DNA from 2 places in the Pseudomonas xantholysinigenes genome. Region 2 is predicted to be linked to the other one. Evidence: predicted binding sites of a transcription regulator. Region 2 holds the regulator's gene; the other holds the start of a gene.

Region 1 (10,122 bases), 700 kb from region 2:
CACAGGGTGTCGGAGATGAACAGCTCGTCGAAACCGCTGATGCAGACGATGTCGCCAGCCTGGGCTTCTTCGACGTCGACGCGGTGCAGGCCGTGGTGGCCCATCAGCTTGAGGATACGGCCGTTGCGCTTCTTGCCTTCGGTGTCGATGGCGACAACCGGGGTGTTCGGCTTGACGCGGCCACGGGCGATACGACCAACGCCGATAACGCCGAGGAAGCTGTTGTAGTCCAGTGCCGAGATCTGCATCTGGAACGGGCCGTCACGGTCAACGGAAGGTGCTGGTACGTTGTCGATGATCGACTGGTACAGCGCGGTCATGTCCTCACCCATTTCGGTGTGGTCCAGGCCCGCGATGCCGTTCAGGGCCGAGGCGTAGACGACTTTGAAGTCCAGCTGTTCGTCGGTGGCGCCGAGGTTGTCGAACAGGTCGAAGATCTGGTCCAGAACCCAGTCAGGACGCGCGCCCGGACGGTCGACCTTGTTGATAACGACGATCGGCTTCAGACCGGCTTCGAAGGCCTTCTTGGTCACGAAGCGGGTTTGCGGCATCGGGCCGTCCTGGGCGTCGACCAGCAGCAGCACGGAGTCGACCATCGACATCACACGCTCAACCTCGCCACCGAAGTCGGCGTGGCCGGGGGTGTCGACGATGTTGATGTGGTAGCCGTTCCAGTTGATGGCGGTGTTCTTCGCCAGAATGGTAATGCCGCGCTCTTTTTCCTGGTCGTTGGAGTCCATGACGCGCTCGTCGTTGAGCTCGTTACGCTCCAGGGTGCCGGACTGGCGCAGGAGTTTGTCGACCAGGGTGGTTTTACCATGGTCAACGTGGGCGATGATGGCGATGTTACGCAGATTTTCGATCACAACTGTATCTCGAGCAGAGGATTCGGTTGCCGCCAGTGTAGGCGGCGAATATGTACGGTTTGAGGCTCAGCGGGCCCGATGGTCGGGAGGGCGATGGCGGATGCTGCCGCCATACAGCCCTGGTGTCTTATGTCGGACGATAAACACGCACATTGGCATGTCCCTCACTGAGCAGGTGGTGTGCGTGCAAACGGCTCATCACACCTTTGTCGCAATACAGCAAGTACTGGCGCGTGGGGTCCAGGTGCTTGAACTTGCTGTTGATCGCGTAGAACGGCATGGCCTGGACTTCGATACCTTCCAGCGCCAGGGGTTCGTCTTCCTGGGCATCAGGGTGACGAATGTCGATGACGATCTGGCCGGGCAGCGCCTCGGCCACTTCCTCGACTTCGATGTCCTTGCCCAGCTCATCGATCACGTGGTCGATGGAAATGAACTTGGCGCGCTCCAGGGCACGCTCCAGCACTTCCATCTCGAACTGCTTCTCTTCGTGCTCCATGCGGTGACGCTTGGCATGGGTGGTCGGGTTCACCGAGATCACGCCGCAGTACTCGGGCATGTGCTTGGCGAAATCGGCGGTGCCGATCTCGGTAGCCTGGTCGATGATGTCCTGCTTGTGGCTGGCCAGCAGCGGGCGCAGCACCAACTTGTCGGTGGCCGAGTCGATGATCGACAGGTTCGGCAACGTCTGGCTGGACACCTGGGAGATCGCCTCGCCGGTGACCAGGGCGTCGATCTGCAGGCGGTCGGCCATGCGGGCGGCCGCGCGCAGCATCATGCGCTTGAGCGTGACGCCCATGTAGCTGTTGTCGACCTTGTTGAGGATTTCGCCGACCACTTCCTCGAACGGCACGCTGATGAACAGCACGCGCTGGCTGCTGCCGTACTTCTTCCACAGGAAGTGGGCCACTTCCATCACGCCCAGTTCGTGGGCTCGGCCACCGAGGTTGAAGAAGCAGAAGTGGGTCATCAGGCCGCGGCGCATCATCTGGTAGGCCGCCACGGTGGAATCGAAGCCACCGGACATCAGCACCAGGGTCTGCTCCAGGGCGCCCAGCGGGTAGCCGCCGATGCCGTTGTGCTGGTTGTGGATCACGTACAGGCGCTGGTCGCGAATCTCGATGCGCACCAGCACCTCGGGCTGCTTCAGCTCGATGCCGGCGGCGCCGCATTGCTGGCGCAATTGGCTGCCGACGTAGCGGTCGACGTCCATCGAGGTGAAGTCGTGGTGGCCGCCGCGCTTGCAGCGCACGGCGAAATGCTTGCCGGCCAGCAGGTGGCCGAAGTGGTGCTTGCACTTGGCGACGATGTCGTCGAAGTCGCCCAGCGGGTATTCCTCGACCTGCAGGAAGTGGGTGATGCCCGGTGTGCAGGACAGGCGCTCGATCATTTCGCGCTGGATCTTCTCGTCCTCGATGCGGGTGACCACCTCGAGGTTGTCCCAGACACCATCAACCGCGAGCTCGGGATCCAGGTCCTTGAGCACGTTGCGGATGTTCTTGGCGAGCTGGCGGATGAAGCGCTTGCGTACCGGCCGGCTCTTGATGGTGATCTCTGGGAAGACTTTGACGATAAGTTTCATTGGTTTAACAGCGCGCGCAGGGCCTGCCGAAAATGAGGGGCGCGAATTATAGCGGAAATTGCTCAGGTTTTGACCAACTTTTGATCAGAAGCTTTGTGATGAATTCAGCAGGGGGCTTGTGCAGCACCTGTAGCGGCCCTTTCGCGGGTAAACCCACACACAGGGATCGCACAATCATTGAAGCCAGTGAAGATCCTGTGGGAGCGGGTTTACCCGCGAAGGGCCCTCGAAAGAAGCATGAGACCGCACATTCGCACCAAAATAGTGCGCGCAGCTCAAAAAATGCCTTTTATGGGTGCGCCTCACCCCCTCTGCAACCACGCAAATGCCCGCCAACGCCTCTTTTTATCCCCTGCTCGCCATTTTCGAGCACTGGCATGCAATTTGCTCCCTTGTGAGGCAGGTACGCTTGGCCGACTATCCGCGCCCAGCGACACCCTTTTTCCAGGGCAGCGGCCAACTGCGCCCTAGACCATCCGGAGGACAACATGTCGAAGTCGGTTCAACTCATCAAAGATCATGACGTCAAGTGGATTGATCTGCGTTTCACGGACACCAAGGGCATTCAGCATCACGTGACCATGCCGGCGCGCGATGGCCTGGACGAAGACTTCTTCGAAGTCGGCAAGATGTTCGACGGTTCCTCCATCGCCGGCTGGAAAGGCATCGAAGCCTCCGACATGATCCTGATGCCGGTCGACGACACCGCTGTGCTGGACCCATTCACCGAAGAGCCGACCCTGATCATCACCTGCGATATCGTCGACCCGTCGAGCATGCAGGGCTACGATCGCGACCCGCGCGGCATCGCCAAGCGCGCCGAAGAGTACCTGAAGAGCACCGGCATCGGTGACACCGTGTTCGCCGGCCCCGAGCCGGAGTTCTTCATCTTCGACGAAGTGAAATTCCAGTCGGACATCTCCGGTTCGATGTTCAAGATCTTCTCCGAGCAAGGCTCGTGGATGACCGGCGCCGACGTCGAAGGCGGCAACAAAGGCCACCGTCCGGGCGTGAAAGGCGGCTATTTCCCGGTTCCGCCGTTCGACCACGACCACGAAATCCGCACCGCCATGTGCAACGCCCTGGAAGAAATGGGCCAGACCGTCGAAGTTCACCACCACGAAGTGGCGACTGCCGGCCAGAACGAGATCGGCGTCAAGTTCAACACCCTGGTCAAGAAAGCTGACGAAGTACAGGCCCTGAAGTACGTCGTGCACAACGTTGCCGACGCTTACGGCCGTACCGCCACCTTCATGCCCAAGCCTCTGTACGGCGACAACGGCTCGGGCATGCACGTGCACATGTCGATCTGGAAAGATGGCAAGAACACCTTCTCCGGTGAAGGCTATGCCGGCCTGTCCGACACCGCCCTGTACTTCATCGGCGGCATCATCAAGCACGGCAAGGCCCTGAACGGCTTCACCAACCCTTCGACCAACTCCTACAAGCGTCTGGTCCCAGGTTTCGAAGCCCCGGTGATGCTGGCCTACTCGGCGCGCAACCGTTCCGCCTCGATCCGTATTCCTTACGTCGGCAGCCCGAAAGCCCGCCGTATCGAAGCACGCTTCCCGGACCCATCGGCCAACCCGTACCTGGCCTTCGCGGCCCTGCTGATGGCCGGCCTGGACGGTATCCAGAACAAGATCCACCCAGGCGATGCCGCCGACAAGAACCTGTACGACCTGCCGCCTGAAGAGGCCAAGGACATCCCACAGGTTTGCGGCAGCCTGAAGGAGGCCCTGGAAGAGCTGGATAAAGGCCGTGCGTTCCTGACCAAGGGTGGCGTGTTCTCCGACGACTTCATCGATGCCTTCATCGAGCTGAAGAGCGAAGAAGAAATCAAGGTCCGCACCTTCGTGCACCCGCTGGAATACGAGCTGTACTACAGCTGCTGATAGGATCGGCGCCCCGCGTCGATGACATCAGGACGGCCTCCCTCGGGAGGCCGTTTTCGTTTCCGGGTCGAATCCACTGCGGGCAAATCGCGCTCACCCGCGAAGAAGCCATTGGCCACCCCCCAAAATCAAAACCTTCCTCTCCGGGCTATGCTCTATATTGGTGCATTATTTTCGGACGTGCCCCCTCATGCACCCCAATATAGCCAAGATGAAACGTTTAACCTGAACTTTGTGTTCCGAATGTGCGCAAAAACAGGTGTTTATCCGGATTTCTCGCTTCTTTTCAGAGCCTTGGTTTGTTTCTTGCATTTTCACGCTACCAAGCGCATCACCCGCGCCAGCCAATGTGCCAAAAGAGGTCAACGACACCTTATGACCATCAGCGATGCACAGCACCGTCTGCTCCTGGACAACCTGACCACCGCCACGCTGCTGCTCAATGCCGAGCTGCGCCTGGAATACATGAACCCGGCCGCGGAAATGCTCCTGGCCGTCAGCGGACAGCGCAGTCACGGACAGTTCATCAGCGAGCTGTTCACCGAGTCGACCGAGGCGCTCAACTCGTTACGCCAGGCGGTGGAACAGGCGCACCCGTTCACCAAGCGTGAAGCCCAGCTGACCTCGCTGACCGGCCAGAGCATCACCGTCGACTACGCCGTGACACCAATCCTGCACCAGGGGCAGACCTTGCTGTTGCTGGAGGTGCATCCCCGCGACCGCCTGCTGCGCATCACCAAGGAAGAAGCCCAGCTGAGCAAGCAGGAAACCACCAAGATGCTGGTGCGCGGCCTGGCCCACGAGATCAAGAATCCCCTCGGCGGCATCCGTGGCGCGGCGCAGTTGCTGGCCCGCGAGCTGCCCGAAGACGGCCTGCGCGACTACACCAATGTGATCATCGAGGAAGCCGACCGCCTGCGGAACCTGGTCGATCGCATGCTCGGTTCGAACAAGCTGCCGTCGCTGGCCATGACCAACATCCACGAAGTGCTGGAACGCGTGTGCAGCCTGGTCGAAGCCGAAAGCCAGGGCGGCATCACCCTAGTGCGCGACTATGATCCGAGCCTGCCGGACGTCCTGGTGGATCGCGAACAGATGATCCAGGCAGTGCTCAATATCGTGCGCAACGCCATGCAGGCCATTGGAGGCCAGAACGAATTGCGCCTGGGCCGCATCACCCTGCGCAGCCGCGCGGTGCGTCAGTTCACCATCGGCCACGTGCGTCACCGCCTGGTGGCCCGGGTCGAGATCGTCGACAACGGCCCCGGCATTCCCGCGGAACTGCAAGACACCCTCTTCTATCCCATGGTCAGCGGCCGTCCGGACGGTACCGGGCTGGGCCTGGCCATCACCCAGAACATCATCAGCCAGCACCAGGGCCTGATCGAGTGCGAGAGCCACCCCGGCCACACCGCGTTCTCCATCTACCTGCCCCTGGAACAAGGAGCCATCGCCCCATGAGCCGCAGTGAAACCGTCTGGATCGTCGATGATGATCGCTCCATCCGCTGGGTCCTGGAAAAGGCCCTGCAACAGGAAGGCATGACCACCCAGAGCTTCGACAGCGCCGACGGCGTGATGGGCCGCCTGGCCCGCCAGCAGCCGGACGTGATCATCTCCGACATCCGCATGCCCGGGGCCAGCGGCCTCGACCTGCTGGCACAGATTCGCGAGCAGCACCCAGGGTTGCCGGTGATCATCATGACCGCCCACTCCGACCTGGACAGCGCCGTGGCTTCGTACCAGGGCGGCGCCTTCGAATACCTGCCCAAGCCGTTCGACGTCGACGAGGCGGTGTCGCTGGTCAAGCGCGCCAACCAGCATGCCCAGGAACAGCAGGCCCTCGAAGTGCCCCAGGCGCTGGCCCGCACGCCCGAGATCATCGGCGAGGCGCCGGCGATGCAGGAGGTGTTCCGTGCAATCGGCCGGCTCAGCCACTCCAACATCACCGTGCTGATCAATGGTGAGTCCGGCACTGGCAAGGAACTGGTGGCCCATGCCTTGCACCGCCACAGTCCACGGGCGGCATCGCCATTCATCGCCCTGAACATGGCGGCGATCCCCAAGGACCTGATGGAATCCGAACTGTTCGGCCATGAAAAAGGCGCCTTCACCGGCGCCGCCAACCTGCGCCGCGGCCGTTTCGAGCAGGCCGACGGCGGCACGCTGTTCCTCGACGAAATCGGCGACATGCCCGCCGACACCCAGACCCGCCTGCTGCGGGTGCTGGCCGATGGCGAGTTCTACCGGGTCGGCGGCCATGTGCCGGTAAAAGTGGATGTGCGCATCATCGCCGCCACGCACCAGAATCTCGAGTCGCTGGTGCAGGCCGGCAAGTTCCGTGAAGACCTGTTCCACCGCCTCAACGTGATCCGCATCCATATACCGCGCCTGGCCGATCGGCGCGAGGACATTCCGGCCCTGGCCCGCCACTTCCTGGGCCGCGCGGCCCAGGAACTGGCGGTTGAGCCCAAGCTGCTCAAGCCTGAGACCGAGGCGTTCATCCGCAACCTGCCATGGCCAGGCAACGTGCGCCAGCTGGAGAACACCTGCCGCTGGATCACGGTGATGGCCTCCAGCCGCGAAGTGCTGGTCGGCGACTTGCCGCCGGAGCTGCTCAACCTGCCCCAGGACGCCGCGCCGGTGACCAACTGGGAACAGGCCTTGCGCCAGTGGGCCGATCAGGCCCTGGCCCGCGGCCAGTCGAGCCTGCTCGACAGCGCCGTGCCCAGTTTCGAGCGGATCATGATCGAGACCGCGCTCAAACACACCGCCGGGCGTCGGCGTGACGCGGCGCTGCTGCTGGGGTGGGGGCGCAATACCTTGACGCGCAAGATCAAGGAATTGGGGATGAAGGTCGATGGCGGGGATGATGATGACGGGGAAGAGCACTGATTAATGAGTGTACTTCGGTGAAGAGAGGGCCAGACATGGCCCTCCTGACTCAGGCGCCCCCATAAACTAGTTCGCTCGGGAATGCCTGATGAAACAGGCGCACTAGGTTAAATTCCTCAGTTCCTCTCCGACCTCCAACACCGCATTGAATGACTTATCAATCGAGCTGTCGATTTTATCGGGGGATGGCCACACGCCTCGGCTGATGTCTTCATTGATCCTATCCTTAACATCATTAAATACAGCGACAACCCTATTAGCTTCCTGACCTGTACTGTGATTCAGGTAGTAGTATTTATCTTTTGCCAATTGTTTTTCACGGCGCTTCGCCCTCTTCGAAAAGATCAACGCCCCAACTCCAGCAGCCGTACCAACTACCCCTAACAGCGCTGGAGCGGCTCCTCCAGTGACTAAACTTACTGCTGTTCCAACAACTGCAACCACAGGTACCACAACTGCCGACGTCTCAGCAATCTGCCTTGACAATGTTGGCTTCACCTTATTCAGAACATCGCGCTCAGTGGAGTGGCGCTGTTCAGCGATAATTGCGCGCCCCGAGGTATTTGTCTGGTAAACAGTCTTCCCTGCGTCGCGAGCAGCGAACAGGCCCAGCATGATATTTAATCCAGCTTGAATAAATTGACCACTAGGATCCCACCGATTTACAGGATCGCCACCACAATAGGCATACGCATTTATACCACCCTTACCAAATGGACTTAGTTGATCTGGAGATTGAAACCGAAACAACCTTGGAGAATAGCAACGGTGACCATTACCCAGCAGATAACTGCCGATCACCTTATCACTAGGTTGTCCGCAAAAGCCGAGCATCGGCCCATCTGAAATGGCAGTGGCACCATATGGCGTATACGCTCTGGAGAAATTGCTTCCCCAAAACGGTGATCGCTGGTGATCAAGCATCGGCAAGTACAAGCTCATGAGCAGTCGCTCCCACAGGACCATGGAATCATGAGCCGAAAGCTAACCGAGGCTACTCAGTGACCGATACTGGCAAAATTATCAGGTCCGGCAGAGGCCTCCTGCGCCTGATGCCCCCTTCTATCGGATAGAGCCCTTTGCACCGTTGCTGTGCCATATGCACCAGCAAAAGGCAGATTAGTCCTCAGAATCCCTCGAAAAATGGCCAGAACACCGCATTCCCGCGCCTACTAGACCTGGCACGCTCCCTGCTATGTATCCAGTACCTCCAGTTTTGGGGACCTCGGTACAGGCAGGCCGGGACATCCCCTCTTTTATTCGTGCAGCCTCACCTGCACCCGCCAACGCCCCGCCTCCTTCGTCGCGTTCCACTCGCCACGCAGGGGGCGGGCGGCCACCACGGTCAGCACCAGCCCCTCTTCGCTTTTCTGCAGGCGCCAGCCCACCGGCTTGCCCTGCATCGTCAACTGGCCGCGCTGGGCCTTGCCCTGGGCCTCGAACACCACCGCCACGGTGCCTTCGACATTCTCACCGTGCAGCTTGGGCTCCTCGTTGAACCACAGGTCGAGGCCGTCCTGCACCACCGTTACTTGCTCCAGCACCCGCTCCTCAGGCGTGGTCAGGCGGCCGATCATCAGGCCGACCATTAGCCCGACAATGGCCAGGGACAGGATCACCCGCGGGAAGGCCTTCGAACGCAGGTCCGGTTCGAGGGTAGAATGCTCGTCATCTTCACGCCTGGAGCCGTGCATGTTTCACGTCATCCTTTTTCAACCAGAAATTCCGCCGAATACCGGCAATATCATCCGCCTGTGCGCCAACAGCGGCTGCGCCCTGCACCTGATCGAGCCGATCAGCTTCGAGCTGGACGACAAGCGCCTGCGCCGCGCGGGGCTGGATTACCACGAGTATGCCACGCTCAAGCGCCACCAGAGCCTGGCCGACTGCCTGGAGAGCCTGGGCCAGCCACGGCTGTTCGCCTTCACGACCAAGGGCTCGCACCCGTTCCACGAGGTCGACTACCAGCCCGGTGACGCCTTCCTGTTCGGCCCCGAGAGCCGTGGCTTGCCGGCCGATGTGCTGGACAGTCTGCCAACCGAACAACGCTTGCGCCTGCCAATGCGGCCGGGCTGCCGCAGCCTGAACCTGTCCAATACCGTGGCGGTGACGGTGTATGAGGCGTGGCGGCAGCAGGGGTTTGCCGGTAGCTGATGCGCCGCCTGTCTCGGCCCTTTCGCGGGCAAGCCCGCTCCCACAGGTATTGTGTAGTTGCTGAGAGCAGCACGGCCCCGATGGGTGCACAGGTATTGTGTGGTTGCTGAAAGCAGCACGGCTCCTGTGGGAGCGGGTTTACCCGCGAAAGGGCCGGGGCAGGCGACACACCATGAAAAAGGCGACCACGAAGGTCGCCTTTGATCTTTACCGGCAGCAATCACTGCACAGTTGGCAGCTCACCGGCTTCCTGCATACGCTGCATCTCTTGCGCGTACAGGGCGTCGAAGTTGACCGGCGACAGCATCAGCGCCGGGAACGAGCCACGGGTCACCAGGCTGTCCAGGGTCTCGCGGGCGTACGGGAACAGGATGTTCGGGCAGAACGCGCCGAGGGTGTGGCTCATCGACGACGCATCGAGGCCGGCGATCAGGAAGATGCCCGCCTGCTGCACTTCGGCGATGAACGCCACTTCGTCACCGTTCTTCACGGTCACCGACAGGGTCAGCACCACCTCGTGGAAGTCGCCTTCCAGGGCCTTCTGGCGGGTGTTCAGGTCCAGCGAAACGCTCGGCTCCCACTGCTGGCGGAAAATCTGCGGGCTTTTCGGCGCCTCGAACGACAGGTCGCGCACATAGATGCGCTGCAGGGAGAATTGTGGTGCGTTTTCTTCAGCGGCAGCGCCGTTGGTCTGTTGCTCGGTCATGGCAGATCCTTTTCCTAATGTTCTT
Region 2 (10,122 bases):
TGGATCCGGAAAAACTCACCGCCGGCGGCATCTGAGCCCGGGCCGCCCAGGAGGCATGTCATGCAGCACTGGAAACGCACCACGCAAAATGCCAATCGCCTGTTCGAACAGGGCGAGCTGGTCGACGCCCGCGAGCACTACCTGCAAGCGCTGGCCTTGGCCCAGGTGTTGTTCGAGCGCTGGCATGACGTCGACGAAGCGGTGGCCGCACTGGTCGTCGCCCACCACAACCTGGCCGACCTGCACCTGCGCCTGAACCAACCCCACGAAAGCGCCGACTACCTGTGCGCCGCCCATCAGCGGCTATTGCAGGCCAGCCAGGACGCGCGTCTGCCCCAGGCGCTGCGTGACGCCGCGTTGCGCCACAGCGCGCGGACCTACACCGAGTTGCTGAGTTTCATCGCCGAATATGGCCAATACCCGCGTACCGAACGCCTGCTCAATCGCCAGGCGCCGGCGGCCAGCGAGCTGGCCGTGCACGCGGATATCACTGATCGCACACCTGCCTACGGAATCCACTGATATGCCGCATACCTTGCCTGCGTTGCCCTATGCCTACGATGCACTGGAACCGCACATCGACACCCAGACCATGGAGATCCACCACAGCAAGCACCACCAGACCTACATCAACAACCTCAATGCCGCCATCGATGGCACCGAGTGGGCCGAATGGCCTGTTGAGCAGTTGGTCGGCGCCGTCCGGCAGCTGCCCGAGAAGCTGCAGGGCGCGGTGATCAATCAAGGGGGCGGGCACGCCAACCACACCCTGTTCTGGACCGTGATGTCGCCCAAGGGCGGCGGCCAGCCCGAGGGCGAGGTAGCCAAGGCCATCGCTGCCCAGCTCGGCGGCTTCGAGGCCTTCAAGGAGGCGTTCACCAAGGCCGCGCTGAGCCGTTTCGGCAGCGGCTGGGCCTGGCTCAGCGTCACCCCGGACAAACACCTGGTGGTGGAGAGCAGTGGCAACCAGGACAGCCCGCTGATGCATGGCAACACCCCCATCCTCGGCCTGGACGTGTGGGAGCATGCCTACTACCTGAAGTACCAGAACCGTCGTCCGGAATACATCGGTGCCTTCTACAACGTGGTCGACTGGGCCGAAGTGGAACGTCGCTACCTTGAAGCCCTGAAGTGAGTCTGGCCGGCATGCGCTCCGAGGTGATGTCTGTCAGCAGTGTGCGCCTGTTCCGCCTGGCGCTGGGGACCTTGCTGTTGCTGGTCGGCACCGCGTTGCTGGTAGCGCGTGGCATCGCCTGGCTGGACCTGGAGCCGCGCATGCTGCGGGCCCTCGAAGGGGGCGCCTTGTGCGCGCTGGGGACGGCCTTGGGCGCGGTACCGGTGCTGGTGATCCGCAACATGCCGGTGGCGGTTGCCGACACCTTGCTCGGTTTTGGTGCCGGGGTGATGCTGGCGGCCACGGCGTTCTCGTTGATCATCCCGGGGCTGGATGCCGCGCAATCCATCGGCTTCAGCCCTTGGGGCGCCGGTGGCGTCATCAGCGCCGGTCTGCTGTTTGGCGCGCTGTGCCTGTTTCTGGTCGATCTCAAGGTCTCTGGCGCCTCGCCGGAGGCTTTGGTCGGCAACGATCAGCAGCCAGTGATCGCTGCACGGATCTGGTTGTTTGTGATCGCCATCATTGCCCACAACATCCCCGAAGGGATGGCCATCGGCGTGTCCGCAGGGGGCGGCATGCCCGATGCCGATAGCCTGGCCATGGGTATCGCGCTGCAGGATGTGCCGGAGGGGCTGGTGATCGCACTGGTGTTGGCCGGGGCGGGGATGCCGCGGTTCAAGGCGTTTCTGATCGACGCCGCGTCGGGGCTGGTCGAGCCGTTGGCCGCGGTGATCTGCGCCTGGTTGGTCAACATCGCCGAACTGCTGTTGCCGTTGGGTTTGGCCTGCGCGGCGGGAGCGATGCTGCTGGTGGTGACCCAGGAGATCATCCCCGAGTCACGCAGCAATGGGCATCACCGCCTGGCGAGCCTGGGGCTGTGTGTCGGGTTCTGCTTGATGATGGTGATGGATACGGCGATGTCCTGAGGCCACACGGCCCCTGTAGCCCCGGCAATCGCGCAGTTGTGCTGAAGTCCCGGGGCCGCTACGCAGCCCTTTCGCGACACAAGGCCGCTCCTACACGAAGCGCGCAGTTGCTTGCGGCGTTCACTCGCCTTCGTCGAAGAAGTTCTCGATCAACGCGACCAGTGCATCCATGGCTTCAGCGTCCTGCTCGCCCTCGGTGTGCAGGTGCACCGGCGTGCCCTTGCCGGCGGCGAGCATCATCACCGCCATGATGCTCTTGCCATCCACCAGCTTGTCCGGTGCGCGGCCCACCCGTACCTGGCAGGGGAAGCGTCCGGCCACGCCGACGAACTTGGCGGCTGCCCGGGCGTGCAGGCCCAGCTTGTTGATGATGGTGATTTCGCGGGCGGGCATCGTGGGGCGGATATCCTGTGGGCTAGAGGTCGCGGTGACGGACCTGGACGTTTTTCAGGGATTGCTGGAGCAACTGGCCAAGCCGCTCGGTGATGTAAACCGAACGGTGATGGCCGCCGGTGCAACCGATGGCGATGGTGACATAGGCGCGATTGCTGGCGGCGAAGCGCGGCAGCCACTTGAGCAGGTAGCTGGAGATATCCTGGAACATCTCCTCGACGTCCGGCTGGGCTGCCAGGTAGTCGATCACCGGCTGTTCGAGGCCGGAATGCTCGCGAAGTTCCGGCTTCCAGTACGGGTTGGGCAGGCAGCGCACGTCGAACACCAGGTCGGCGTCCACCGGCATGCCGCGCTTGAAACCGAACGACTCGACCAGGAAAGCGGTACCTGGCTCGGGTTGGTTGAGCAGGCGCAGCTTGATCGAATCGCGCAGCTGGTAGAGGTTCAGGCTGGTGGTGTCGATCTTGAGGTCGGCCAGGTCGGCGATCGGCCCCAACAGTTCGCTTTCGACGCGGATGGCTTCGGCCAGCGAGCGGCTGTCGTTGGTCAGCGGATGGCGCCGGCGGGTTTCCGAGAAGCGCTTGAGCAGGGTTTCTTCGTCGGCGTCCAGGTACAGCACATCACACTGGATGTGTCGTGCGCGCGCCTCTTGCAGCAGTTCCGGAAAACGCGACAGGTGGCTGGGCAGGTTGCGTGCGTCGATGGACACGGCGACCTTGGGCTGCAGCAGCTCGGTATTGATCAGGGCGTTTTCCGCCAACTGCGGCAACAGGCCCGCGGGCAGGTTGTCGATGCAGTAGTAGCCGTTGTCTTCCAGCACGTCGAGGGCGGTGCTCTTGCCGGAGCCGGAGCGGCCGCTGACGATGATCAGGCGCATGTTCAGTGCTCGTTCTGTACGTCCAGGACAACCTGGTACAGGGTCTCGCTGCTGTCGGCGGCACGCAGGCGATCGCGAACCTCCTTGCGATCGAGCATGCTGGCGATCTGGCGCAGCAGTTCCAGGTGCGCATCGGTGGCGGCTTCCGGGACCAGCAGGACGAACAGCAGGTCGACCGGGGCGCCGTCGATGGCATCGTAATCGATGGGGGCATCCAGGTGCAGCAGGGCGCTGACTGGCGCCACGCAACCTTCGAGCCGGCAGTGGGGAATGGCGATGCCATTGCCAAAACCGGTGGATCCCAGTTTCTCGCGAGCGATGAGCTTGTCGAAGACGTCCTGCATCTCCAGCTCGGGGACTTGCTCGGCGATCAGGTTGGCGACCTTTTCCAGGGCGCGCTTTTTACTGCCGCCCGGCACGTTCACGAGGGAACGGCCGGGGGTCAGGATGGTTTCAAGTCGGATCATGGATGAGGGGTATCAGCGGGCGGCCGCACCTTGCAGCAGGCTTTGCTGTTTTTCCTTGTGTTTTTTCAGTTGGCGGTCGAGCTTGTCAGCCAGGGCGTCGATCGCGGCATACATGTCTTGGTGTTCGGCATTGGCGACCACTTCGCCACCGGGAATCTGGAGTGTGGCTTCAATCTTCTGCTGCAGCTTCTCGACTTTCATGATCACCGTCGCGTTGGTGATCTTGTCGAAATGACCCTCCACGCGGGCGAGCTTCTCGAGCACGTAATCGCGCAGTGGCTGGGTGACTTCTACATGCTGTCCACTGATGTTGACTTGCATACAGCTTCTCCTTTGTTGCCCGTGCATAAAGAGGCAGGTCTTGCACCTGCCACTGAAACGCGGTGGCACATCCCGGGGCTACATCAGTCGCTTGCGCTCGCTCGAGGGGGCGATCCCCAACGACTCGCGGTACTTGGCGACGGTGCGACGGGCTACCTGGATGCCTTGTGCCTCCAGTAAACCAGCGATCTTGCTGTCACTCAATGGCTTTTTCTGATTTTCCGCCGCCACCAGTTTCTTGATGATCGCGCGAATCGCCGTGGACGAGCATTCGCCGCCTTCGGCGGTGCTCACATGGCTCGAGAAAAAGTATTTCAGTTCGTAGATGCCACGCGGGGTGTGCATGTATTTCTGCGTGGTCACCCGGGAAATGGTCGACTCGTGCATGCCTACCGCCTCGGCGATGTCGTGCAGCACCAGTGGCTTCATGGCCTCGTCGCCGTGGTCGAGGAAGCCGCGCTGGTGCTCGACGATCTGCGTCGCCACCTTCATCAGCGTTTCGTTGCGGCTCTGCAGGCTCTTGATGAACCAGCGCGCCTCCTGCAGCTGGTTGCGCATGAAGGTGTTGTCGGCGCTGGTGTCGGCGCGGCGCACGAAGCCGGCATACTGCGGGTTGACGCGCAGGCGCGGCACGGCCTCCTGGTTGAGCTCGACCAGCCAGCGTTCGCTGTCCTTGCGCACGATCACGTCGGGCACCACATACTCGGGCTCGCTGGACTCGATCTGTGAGCCGGGGCGCGGGTTCAGGGTCTGTACGAGCTCGATGACCTGGCGCAGCTCGTCTTCCTTGAGCTTCATGCGCCGCATCAGCTGGCTGTAGTCGCGGCTGCCGAGCAGGTCGATGAAGTCGGTGACCAGGCGCTGGGCCTCGCTCATCCACGGCGTCGAGGCCGGCAGTTGACGCAATTGCAGCAGCAGGCACTCACCCAAGGAGCGGGCGCCGATACCGGCGGGCTCGAACTGCTGGATGCGGTGCAGCACCGCCTCGACCTCGTCCAGCTCGATGTCGAGCTCTGGGTCGAAGCCTGCGCAGATCTCCTCGAGGGTGTCTTCCAGGTAGCCCTGTTCGTTGATGCTGTCGATCAGGGTGACCGCGATCAGGCGGTCGGTGTCGGACATCGGCGCCAGGTTGAGTTGCCAGAGCAGGTGGCTTTGCAGGCTCTCGCCCACCGAGGTGCGGGTGGTGAAGTCCCACTCGTCGTCATCGTTGCTGGGCAGGCTGCTGGCGCTGGTCTGGTAGATGTCTTCCCAGGCGGTGTCGACCGGCAGTTCGTTGGGAATGCGTTCGGCCCATTCGCCGTCTTCCTGGCTCTCGGCGTTGGCGCTCGGCTCCTGGAAGCTGTTGTCCTGGACTTCGGCGACCGGTTTGCTCTCGGCGTTGTCCGCCATCGGGTCGCTGTTGTCGAAATCGTCGCCGTCTTCCTGACGTTCGAGCATCGGATTGGATTCCAGCGCTTCCTGGATTTCCTGCTGGAGGTCCAGGGTGGAGAGCTGGAGCAGACGGATGGCCTGTTGCAACTGCGGGGTCATCGTCAGTTGCTGGCCCATTTTTAGGACGAGCGATGGTTTCATGGCAGGGGCTTAATACCTTGTTTGCCGGCGCGCATGCGCCATCCACTACACGTAGGGCGCGTGGGCGCCGAATTTAAGCAAGTTATATGCCTGAAATTGCAGCGTTTGCCTAGAGCACTGTAACAACTTAAGCCTCGATCAGGCTTGTGCGCCAGTGCTCCGGGCAGACCGGGGTCAGAGTCGGAACTCGTGCCCCAGGTACACTTCCTTGACCAGCTGGTTGGCCAGGATGGTCTCGGCATCGCCTTCGGCGATCAGTTGGCCATCGTTGACGATGTAGGCGGTCTCGCAGATGTCCAGGGTCTCGCGAACGTTGTGGTCGGTGATCAGTACACCGATGCCCTTGTTCTTGAGGTGGTGGATGATCTGCTTGATGTCGCCGACGGAGATCGGGTCGACACCGGCGAAGGGTTCGTCCAGCAGGATGAACTTGGGCGCGGTGGCCAGGGCACGGGCAATTTCGACCCGGCGGCGTTCACCACCGGACAGGCTCATGCCCAGGTTGTCGCGAATGTGGCTGATGTGGAATTCCTGCAGCAGGCTTTCCAGTTCCTTGCGCCGGCCCTCGCGGTCGAGGTCCTTGCGGGTCTCGAGGATCGCCATGATGTTGTCGGCCACCGACAGCTTGCGGAAGATCGAGGCTTCCTGCGGCAGATAGCCGATGCCGGCCTGTGCGCGGCCGTGCATGGGCTGGTGGCTGACGTCGAGGTTGTCGATCAGGACGCGGCCCTGATCGGCCTGGACCAGGCCGACGATCATGTAGAAGCAGGTGGTCTTGCCGGCGCCGTTGGGGCCGAGCAGGCCGACGATCTGGCCGCTGTCGATGGACAGGCTGACGTCGCGCACGACTTGCCGGCCTTTGTAGCTCTTGGCCAGGTGCTGGGCTTTGAGGGTTGCCATTTACTCGGCCTTTTTCTTCGGTTGAATGACCATGTCGATACGCTGACGCGGTGCAGTCACGTTGCCGCCACGACCGGCGGTCGCCACCTGGGACTTGGTGTTGTAGACGATCTTCTCGCCTTCGGTGGTGTTGCCTTCGTTCTCGACCTTGGCGCGGTCGGTCAGGATTACCGTGTCCTTCTGCGCCTGGTACTGGATGGTCACGGCCCAGCCTTTCATCTTGTCCGGCTTGGCGGCGCTCTGCTGCTGCTCGAAGTAGGCCAGGTTGCCCACCGAGGTGACCACGTCGATGTCGCCGTTGGCGGCACGGGTCATGGTCACGGTGTTGCCTTTGATCATCATCGAGCCTTGGGTGATGATCACGTCGCCGGTGTAGGTGGCAACGCCCTGTTTGTCGTCCAGGTGGGCGTTGTCCGCCTGGATGCGGATCGGCTGGTCACGGTCGTTCGGCAGGGCGAAGGCGCTCGCGCTTCCCAGTGCTACGCCCAGGCTGAGCAGAAGGGGGATGGTTTTAACGAGCCTCATACTGTCCTCTTACGTTAGAGAGCAGGTCCATCCTGCCTTCTTTCAAATACGCTTTCATTCCTTTGCCCGTAGTTGTGCCACCGGCGCCGTCGATTCTAACGGCTTGCTCGGTCTGCGCATATTGCTTCTGCGGGAACACGGTCATGCGTGTGCTGGTGATGATGGTTTCGCGTTGCTTCTCGTCGGTGCGCGCCACGCGCACATCGTCGATCAGTTCCACCTCGCTGCCGTCCGGGTTGACCTCGGCGCGCTTGCTCTGCACGTGCCACGGGTACTCGGTGCCACGGTACATGTGCAGGTCGGGCGTGGTCACCAGGGTGACCTCGCTGGCCTTCAGGTGCTCGACCTTGGCGGCGGTCATTTCGTACTGCAGCTTGCCATCGGGCAGGAACTGCAGGCTGTGGGCGTTGATGGCGTAGTAGTCGATGGCGCTTTCGTCGACCTGTGCCGTGGGCTGGTCGAGGAAGCTCTCGGGGCTGATGTTCCAGTAGCCGACCGCTGCCAGTACGGCGGCGATCACGCCAAGCAGCGCAAAATTGCGAACCTTCTTGCTGAACATGGGGGGCCTTACAGGTAGTTGGCGTTGGCAGCGTCCAGGGTGTCCTGGGCCTGCATGATCAGTTCGCAGAATTCGCGGGCGGCGCCTTCGCCGCCGCGTGCCTGCGTCACACCGTGGGCGTGCTGGCGCACGAACGGCGCGGCATTGTGCACGGCCATGCCCAGGCCCACGCGGCGGATGACCGGCAGGTCGGGCAGGTCGTCGCCCAGGTAGGCGACCTGTTCATAGCTTAGATTGAGTTCGGCGAGCAGGCCGTCGAGCACCACCAGTTTATCCTCGCGGCCCTGGAACAGGTGCGGGATGCCGAGGTTCTTGGCCCGGCGCTCGACCACTGGGGTCTTGCGCCCGCTGATGATCGCGGTGGTCACGCCCGAGGCCATGAGCATCTTGATGCCCTGGCCGTCGAGGGTGTTGAAGGTCTTGAACTCGCTGCCATCCTCGAGGAAATACAGGCGCCCGTCGGTGAGCACGCCATCGACGTCGAACACCGCCAGTTTGATGGCCTTGCCGCGTTGCATCAGGTCCTGGTTCATTTACATCACTCCGGCGCGCAGCAGGTCGTGCATGTTCAGGGCGCCGGTCGGGCGGTCGTCCTGATCGACGACCACCAGCGCGCTGATCTTGTGGTCTTCCATGATCTTCAGTGCCTCGGCGGCGAGCATCTCGGCGCGGGCGGTCTTGCCGTGCACGGTCATGACCTCGTCGATGAGCGTCTTGTGCACGTCGATGTTGCGATCCAGGCTGCGGCGCAGGTCGCCATCGGTGAACACGCCGGCCAGCTTGTCGTCGTTGCCCAGGACCACGGTCATGCCCAGGCCTTTGCGAGACATTTCCAGCAGCGCGTCCTTGAGCAGGGTGCCGGTCCTGACCACTGGCAATTCGTCGCCGGCGTGCATGACGTTTTCGACCTTCAGCAACAGGCGACGGCCCAGCGCGCCACCGGGGTGGGAGAACGCGAAGTCCTCGGCGGTGAAACCGCGAGCCTCGAGCAGGGCGATGGCCAGGGCATCGCCCAGTGCCAGCGCCGCGGTGGTCGAGGAGGTTGGCGCCAGGTTGAGCGGGCAGGCTTCCTGGGCGACGCTGGCGTCGAGGTTGACCTCGGCGGCCTGGGCCAGGGGCGAGTCCGGATTGCCGGTCAGGCTGATCATCTGGATGCCCAGGCGCTTGATCAGCGGCAGCAGGGTGACGATCTCGGCGGTGCTGCCGGAATTGGACAGGGCCAGAATGACATCGTCACGGGTGATCATGCCCATGTCGCCATGGCTGGCCTCGGCCGGATGCACGAAGAACGCCGGGGTGCCGGTGCTGGCCAGGGTGGCGGCAATCTTGTTGCCGATGTGCCCCGACTTGCCCATGCCCACCACCACGACCCGGCCCTTGCTGGCCAGGATCAGCTCGCAAGCTTTGACGAAATCGCCGTCGATGCGGGCCAGCAGGGCCTCCACGGCCTCGACTTCGAGGCGCAGGGTGCGCTGGGCGGATTGGATCAGCTCGCTGGATTGGGTCATGTCGGAACGCAATGCCTGATGAAAAGGCGGCGATTATAGCCGCAATGTGTGAAACGCTCATCCATCGAATGTCATATGTCTGTCGTGCCAGCCTGTCTATGCCCTGAACGAGTCGGGTGATGGCCTTGGGGCGGGCCTATCAGCGGTGCTATAGTTCGCCGCTATTCGGCCTGCCACAGGCGCGTGTGCCTTCCTGACGAAGGCCGGCGTCAACTAGGCGAGGCTGCACTAGCAAGGAGTCTAGATGAGTGTGGATAGCGCCTGTGCGGTCGAGTTGAAGGGCGTCACCTTCAAGCGCGGTTCGCGCAGCATTTTCAGCAACGTGGACATTCGTATTCCCCGCGGCAAGGTCACCGGCATCATGGGGCCTTCGGGGTGTGGCAAAACCACCCTGCTGCGCCTGATGGGCGCGCAGTTGCGCCCGTCCAGCGGTGAAGTCTGGGTCAACGGCCAGAACCTGCCGGCGCTTTCGCGCAGCGACCTGTTCGATGCGCGCAAGCAGATGGGCGTCCTGTTCCAGAGTGGTGCATTGTTCACCGACCTCGATGTCTTCGAGAACGTCGCCTTCCCCTTGCGCGTGCATACGCAGCTGTCGGACGAGATGATCCGCGACATCGTGCTCATGAAGCTGCAGGCCGTGGGCCTGCGTGGCGCCATCGACCTGATGCCCGACGAGCTGTCCGGTGGCATGAAGCGCCGCGTGGCATTGGCCCGGGCGATTGCGCTGGATCCGCAGATCCTCATGTATGACGAGCCGTTCGTCGGCCAGGACCCGATCGCCATGGGCGTGCTGGTGCGCCTGATCCGCCTGCTCAACGATGCCCTGGGCATCACCAGCATCGTGGTTTCCCACGACCTGGCGGAAACCGCCAGCATCGCCGACTACATCTATGTGGTGGGTGATGGCCAGGTGCTGGGGCAGGGCACGCCGGCCGAGCTGATGGGCTCGGACAACCCGCG

What was found. The regulator sigma-54, encoded in region 2, starts transcription at its own class of promoters, with help from an activator protein. The targets are predictions, from matches to a motif close to ANTGGCATNNANNTTGCTNT.
Region 1: a site for sigma-54 is predicted at 2,820-2,839, ahead of glnA (type I glutamate--ammonia ligase). Genes of this name have one in related genera too.

Annotation. Positions count from the first base shown of each region.
Region 1 is NZ_CP077095.1:5,180,337-5,190,458, forward strand. It holds gene typA (translational GTPase TypA) at 1-866, opposite strand, end outside; gene thiI (tRNA uracil 4-sulfurtransferase ThiI) at 994-2,448, opposite strand; gene glnA (type I glutamate--ammonia ligase) at 2,937-4,343, shown strand; gene glnL (nitrogen regulation protein NR(II)) at 4,719-5,804, shown strand; gene ntrC (nitrogen regulation protein NR(I)) at 5,801-7,237, shown strand; gene HU772_RS23095 (RHS repeat-associated core domain-containing protein) at 7,340-8,179, opposite strand; gene HU772_RS23100 (hypothetical protein) at 8,494-8,931, opposite strand; gene trmL (tRNA (uridine(34)/cytosine(34)/5-carboxymethylaminomethyluridine(34)-2'-O)-methyltransferase TrmL) at 8,930-9,391, shown strand; gene secB (protein-export chaperone SecB) at 9,612-10,097, opposite strand.
Region 2 is NZ_CP077095.1:4,475,454-4,485,575, reverse strand. It holds gene HU772_RS20085 (class II fumarate hydratase) at 1-35, shown strand, start outside; gene HU772_RS20080 (DUF2753 family protein) at 61-522, shown strand; gene HU772_RS20075 (superoxide dismutase) at 524-1,135, shown strand; gene HU772_RS20070 (ZIP family metal transporter) at 1,147-2,040, shown strand; gene HU772_RS20065 (HPr family phosphocarrier protein) at 2,161-2,433, opposite strand; gene rapZ (RNase adapter RapZ) at 2,456-3,310, opposite strand; gene ptsN (PTS IIA-like nitrogen regulatory protein PtsN) at 3,313-3,777, opposite strand; gene hpf (ribosome hibernation-promoting factor, HPF/YfiA family) at 3,790-4,098, opposite strand; gene HU772_RS20045 (RNA polymerase factor sigma-54) at 4,177-5,670, opposite strand; gene lptB (LPS export ABC transporter ATP-binding protein) at 5,845-6,570, opposite strand; gene lptA (lipopolysaccharide transport periplasmic protein LptA) at 6,571-7,095, opposite strand; gene lptC (LPS export ABC transporter periplasmic protein LptC) at 7,082-7,654, opposite strand; gene HU772_RS20025 (KdsC family phosphatase) at 7,663-8,187, opposite strand; gene HU772_RS20020 (KpsF/GutQ family sugar-phosphate isomerase) at 8,188-9,162, opposite strand; gene HU772_RS20015 (ATP-binding cassette domain-containing protein) at 9,407-10,122, shown strand, end outside.